DNA from 2 places in the Rhizobium cerradonense genome. Region 1 is predicted to be linked to the other one. Evidence: predicted binding sites of a transcription regulator. Region 1 holds the regulator's gene; the other holds the start of a gene.
What was found. Region 1 encodes PhoB, which activates phosphate uptake and scavenging genes when phosphate is short. Its sites were predicted from a motif close to TGTCATNNANCTGTCAT; they were not measured.
Positions count from the first base shown of each region.

Region 2: a site for PhoB is predicted at 1,660-1,676, ahead of PH547_RS01235 (esterase-like activity of phytase family protein). Genes of this name have one in related genera too.

Region 1 is NZ_JAQJCK010000007.1:119,412-122,533, reverse strand. It holds gene pstB (phosphate ABC transporter ATP-binding protein PstB) at 1-36, shown strand, start outside; gene phoU (phosphate signaling complex protein PhoU) at 88-801, shown strand; gene phoB (phosphate regulon transcriptional regulator PhoB) at 834-1,517, shown strand; gene PH547_RS17300 (GcrA family cell cycle regulator) at 1,617-2,141, opposite strand; gene PH547_RS17295 (aspartate aminotransferase family protein) at 2,567-3,122, shown strand, end outside.
Region 2 is NZ_JAQJCK010000001.1:237,087-240,208, reverse strand. It holds gene PH547_RS01235 (esterase-like activity of phytase family protein) at 3-1,499, opposite strand; gene PH547_RS01230 (DUF502 domain-containing protein) at 1,729-2,433, opposite strand; gene glmS (glutamine--fructose-6-phosphate transaminase (isomerizing)) at 2,610-3,122, opposite strand, start outside.

The DNA of each region.
Region 1 (3,122 bases):
CGCACGCAGGATTACATCATGGGCCGTTTTGGCTGATGATGCTCCCCGCGCGGTTCCTTTCACATCTTTCACCTAGAGGATAAAAAAATGGTCTCAACACACATTCTCTCCGCTTACGACGAAGACCTGAAGTTCCTGACGCGCCGCATTTCCGAAATGGGCGGCCTGGCGGAGCAGATGGTCAGCGACAGCGTCCGCGCCCTGGTAAACGGCGATGCCAGCCTTGCGCAGAAGGTCATCTCCGATGACGTCATTCTCGACCACGCCGAGCGCGAAGTCGGCGACAAGGCGATCGTCACCATCGCCCGCCGTCAGCCGATGGCTGCGGACCTGCGTGAAATCATGGGCTCCATCCGCATCGCCGCCGATCTGGAGCGCGTCGGCGATCTCGGCAAGAACACCGCAAAGCGCGTCATCGCCGTGCAGGGCACCGGCGTTCCGCGTCGTCTCGCCCGCGGCATCGAACACCTCTCCGAACTGGCGCTCGTCCAGCTCAAGGAAGTGCTCGACGTCTACTCGACCCGTTTACCTGACAAGGCCGTGTCGATCCGCGAACGCGACGAGGAAATCGACGCCATGTACACCTCGCTCTTCCGCGAGATGCTGACCTACATGATGGAGGATCCGCGCAACATCACCACCTGCACGCATCTTCTTTTCTGCGCCAAGAACATCGAGCGCATCGGCGACCATGCCACGAACATCGCCGAGACGATCTATTACATGGCGACCGGTGCCCAGCCCGAAGGCGAGCGCCCGAAGGACGATACCGCCAACACCGTCGGTTCGGTAACGGAATAAAGTAGACACCAAGAGAAGGAGACCAGAGGCGCATGGTTCCGAGAGTTGCTGTTGTAGAAGACGAGGAAGCGCTAAGCGTTCTGCTGCGCTATAACCTCGAGGCCGAGGGCTTCGAGGTCGACACTATCCTGAGAGGCGACGAAGCTGAGCTGCGCCTCCAGGAGCGCATCCCCGATCTTCTGATCCTCGATTGGATGCTCCCCGGCGTGTCCGGCATCGAGCTCTGCCGTCGGCTGCGCATGCGGCCGGAGACGGAGCGCCTGCCGATCATCATGCTCACCGCTCGCGGCGAGGAAAGCGAGCGCGTGCGCGGCCTTTCCACCGGCGCGGACGACTATGTCGTCAAGCCGTTCTCGACGCCGGAACTGATGGCCCGCGTCAAGGCGATGTTGCGCCGAGCCCGCCCGGAGGTCCTGTCCACGGTACTGCGCTGCGGCGATATCGAACTGGACCGCGAAACCCATCGCGTCCACCGAAAGAGCCGTGAAGTGCGGTTGGGGCCGACGGAATTCCGCCTTCTGGAATTCCTGATGTCGTCCCCCGGCCGCGTCTTCTCTCGGTCTCAGTTGCTCGACGGCGTGTGGGGGCATGATATCTATGTCGACGAACGCACCGTCGACGTGCATGTCGGCCGCCTGCGCAAGGCGCTGAATTTCTCCAACATGCAGGACGTCATCCGCACCGTTCGCGGCGCGGGTTATTCCATGGAGGCCTGATGGGGGAGGCCTGATCGGGGCAACCCGATTGGCCATCCAACATAGCGGCGGAAACAGAAAACGGGCCTTTCGGCCCGTTTTTCCTTTGTCTGGTGTGGTTCAGTGCGCGGCCCGGCGCCGGTCATGCACCGGCTGGTAAGCCAGCCGCTGATGGTAGGTGCAGTACGGCGAAGAGTCCGGGCTGTCATTGCCGCAGAAGTGAAAATCTTCCTTCAGCGGGTCGCCGACCGGCCACTTGCAGGTGCGCTCCGTGAGCTCCGTCAGGCCGAGGCGGCGCGAGATCGGAACGACCACATTGGCGGCCGGACGATATTCGACTTCGCTGACCGTATCGATCTCGACCTCTTCCTTGAGCATCGTCGCACCCTGCTGGCGGGTAACCGTGCGGGTTGCAACGCGCGAGGCGTAATTCGGCGCGCGTGGGGCCGAGGTATTGCGCTTCGGCGCTCGAGCTGTGGTTGCCGCACCACCGGCCTTCGCTCGGCCCGGCAGGCTCAAGCGATGCACTTTGCCGATGACGGCATTACGGCTGACACCACCGAGCTGTGCCGCGATCTGGCTGGCGCTCAAACCTTCGGACCACAGCTTTTTCAGCTTCTCGACGCGTTCGTCTGTCCAATTCATGCCCTGTCTCCGCTATCGCGTTTCTGATGGCAGAATCCCTCACCATTGCCTCGAATTGGGTCGAGGCGTGAAACGCTTTAAAATTGTGGTGACTAGTTCCGCCGCATGCAGTCTAGTAATTGGTTTTTAACCTAGTGTGAGGCTGACTCCGTGACAAGAGTCGCGGGAATCTTGAGGAATCGATTTCGAGGTTTTCCCCAACTTGCTATACGTGAGTGGCATTTATGCAATATAAGTTGTCGAAGACATGCCATCCATCGAGAGGTGCTCTGCCGCACCTGCTAAATCGCCAGTTTTGTTGACATCGCAGTGCAAAACATCAATAGTGCCCATGCCGCCGCAAGGCGGCATTTTTGATTTTTCCGGGCCCGTTTCATTCGAAGGAAACGATTGGCCCTAAAGGTTGTGATTGAGGAGAATGCGCCATGGCTGAAACCGCGCCGCTTTATGACACCTATATGCGTGCTCCGCTGCGGTTCGAGCGAGGCGAGGGCGTGTGGCTGATCACGGAGACCGGCGAGCGTTATCTCGATTTCGCCGCGGGCGTCGCGGTGAATTCGCTTGGCCACGCCCATCCACATCTGGTTGCAGAGCTGAAGTCGCAGGCCGACAAGGTCTGGCACCTGTCCAACCTCTATGAGGTGCCAGGCCAGGAGAAGTTGTCGAAGCGCCTGACGGAGGCCACCTTCGCCGATAAGGTATTCTTCACCAATTCCGGTGCGGAGGCGCTGGAATGCGCCATCAAGACGGCGCGTCGCTACCAGTTCTACAAGGGTCATCCGGAGAAATTCCATATCATCACCTTCGAAGGCGCCTTCCATGGCCGCACGATCGCGACGATCGCCGCTGGAGGCCAGGAAAAGTATCTCGAAGGTTTCGGCCCGAAGGCGCCCGGCTTCGACCAGGTGCCTTTCGGCGATCTCGACGCGGTGCGTGCCGCCATCACCGATGCGACGGCCGCGATCCTGATCGAGCCCGTGC
Region 2 (3,122 bases), on a different contig from region 1:
CGTTACTTGGCCGACAGGCCGGGGATCGTCACCTGGAACACCTGGAACATGGTGTCGACATCGCCTCCGCCATCGCCCTTATAGGCCGCGCCAACCTGGAAACCGTCCTGGGTGAGGAAGTCGTTGTCATTGGCGACAAACAGGAAATAGTCATCCGGCAGCTTCGGATCCTGGACGCTGACGAGCGACATGGCCTCCCACTTTTCGGAGAGGTTGTTGCGATCGTTCGGCGCGCCATTGTGGAGACCGAAACGAGCCAGATCGGCGCTATCGTTGATATCGATGAACTGGCTGACCGCAGCCGGCTTTACCGACGGATCGAGAACGCCCTTGGGAGCGAGCGCCGTGTCGGCATCGAATTTGCTGCCGGCAATATCCGTGGCCGCCGAGACATCGACGATGTTGATGCTGCGGTAAAGCGACTTATCGCCCTTCACACCGTAACCATTGCCGCTATCGCGAGCGAGCATCAGGAAGTTTGTCGGCGACAGGGCCACGATTTCGCTCTGGGCAGCGACGAGCGTCTTGCCCTTGTCGTCCTTAAAGACCGGCAGCGGCACGACATATTCATGCACGAGCTTCAGATGCGCCAGATCAGCGGCATCGTAGATCAGCGCGCGGGTGTTCTGTCGGGTCGAGCTGGAATCGCCGCCATCCTGGCGGGTTGCCGACTGCAGCACGGCAATCAGGAACTTACCGTCCGGGGTCATCGACATGCCCTCGAGGCCCTGGTTGTTCTGGCGGCCGCTCGTCGGATCCTTCGGATCGGGAGCCGTTTCGCCCGGACCCGGATTGTTGGAAGCGAAGTTCACCGCGCCATTGCGCATCGGCAGCAGTGCAGCCGGCGGCTGGGTGGCAGACATCATTAGGCCCGTAGCGGAGAAGCGGTAGATATAGGGGCCATATTCATCGCTGATGAACATCGTGCCGTCGGACAGACGGGCGATGGCCTCGTTGTCGAGCGAGATCTTGCCGTTCGGCGCTTGAGGCAGCAGCGGCATGCTGCCTTCCGGATGGCGAGTGCCGTTAGCAGGGTCGAGACCGGTCGTATCGGCGCCCTTGTTGTCGGTGAGCAGTATGGTGTCGGCAAGCTTGGCGACGACGCCAGACTGTTCCTTGCCGGCCGGCGGTGTTGCGCCCGGAGCAACCGGCGTCAACTGGATATCGACGGTGTTGAGGCGCGGACGATAGTCGGTAGTGCCGACAGCATTATAGCCACGATCCGGCAGCAGCCACAGCGAACCCTTGTAGGAACCATCGGCATTGCGCACCCAGCTCTTGGTGTCGATGGACATGCCCGAACCGGAGCCGAAGGTCTCGCCGAACTTGTCGCGCTGATTGGCCGGGATGCGCCCGACGGCGACGCGGCCCTTGTTGACCAGCGTGACATTGCCGACGGTAACGGAATTATCGGCGAGGGCTGCGGCCGGCGCAGCAAAAACGAAAGTGGCGAGCGCTACGGAGAGCAGCGGCAAAGTCATTGAATGCACATTTTTCACGGCAATATCCTCCTGATGAAAAAGCCCTTTTGGCTGGAACGGCATTCACCTCCAGACCCGGCCTGAAGCCGCGTCGAACGATACGTCCGGCACTGAGCCCAGACATTCGACAATGAGATGCGCCCGATTGCCTTTCCGGCAGACGGTCTAAGACGGCAACATGATAAGGACATGACAACTCGCCCCAAACGCGTGGGCGATAGAGGGGGAGATCAGGAAATGGCTGGCTCTAAGACAAAGTCTTTGCGGGAACAGGCGCCGGCGGAGGCAGTTCCTTGCCGATCAGCTTTTCCCGATATTCCGGTGAGACCAATCCGCCGGAGATCAGCAGTTTGGCGCCGTCTTCCGGGCTCATGTCGAGAATGGTGATCTTTTCACGCGGAACGAAAACCAGAAAACCGGCTGTCGGCACCGGCGTCGGCGGTAGGAAAACGGCCACCATGTCATGCCCCATAGCGTTAAACTTGGAGGCGATTTCACCCTTGGCATCGGTCGAGATGAACACCATCGACCAGAGGCCGGGGCTCGGATATTCGATTAGGCCAACCTTCTTGAAAGACGTGCCCTGCTCTTTCAGCACGGTTTCGAAAATCTGCTTCACGCTCTTATAGATGGTTCGCACCAGCGGCACACGATGAACGATCGATTCGCCGAAACGGACGATGCTTTGGCCAATGAGGTTTTTGGCGAGGAAACCGACGATCGTGATGAAGATCATCGCGATCACCAAGCCGGTGCCAGGAACCGCGAAGTTCAGATAGCTTTCGGGATCATAGCGGGCCGGAATATAGGGCCTGACCCAGCTATCGGCCCAGTGGACCACAGACCAAGTGAGCCAGAGCGTAATGGCGATCGGCGCGCAGATAATCAGGCCCGCCAGGAAATTATTTCTGATCCGCGTTGCCACAGACACTTTGATGGGTTTTTCCGTCATTCGCCGTTCGAAAACTCCGTTCCGTCGCCACCGCTAACCGGCAAATTCCCCCACCATCTCCTCCGTAAAACGTGCCAGAAATCGGCGCGTCGCACAACCCGGCAGTCATGTCATCAATGGGAATCGGCGCCCCATTCACGACGACGTTATTTTAGGAAAAGAGCGGGGAATACGGCCTATTCTACCGTCACCGACTTGGCGAGATTGCGCGGCTGATCGACGTCCGTGCCCATAAAGACTGCCGTGTGATAGGCGAGCAGTTGGATCGGCAGCGAGAAGATGATCGGTGCGATGATTTCATCGACAACCGGCAGGGTGATCGTCGCCATTGTCGGCAAGGTGGAAGCCGCAGCCCCTGCCTCGTCGGTGATGAAGATGATGCGGCCGCCGCGGGCCGCCACCTCCTGCATGTTGGAGACGGTCTTGTCGAAGAAGCGGTCATAGGGCGCAATGACGATAACAGGCATGTTCTCGTCGATCAACGCGATCGGACCGTGCTTCAGCTCGCCGGCAGCATAGCCTTCGGCGTGGATGTAGGAGATTTCCTTGAGCTTCAGCGCGCCTTCCATGGCGAGCGGGAAGCTGGTGCCGCGTCCGAGATAAAGCACGTCGTTGAACTTTGAGATCTCACGGGCAAGGCTTTCCATCTGCGGCTGGATGATGTTCAGCACCCGGGCCATGATGCGCGG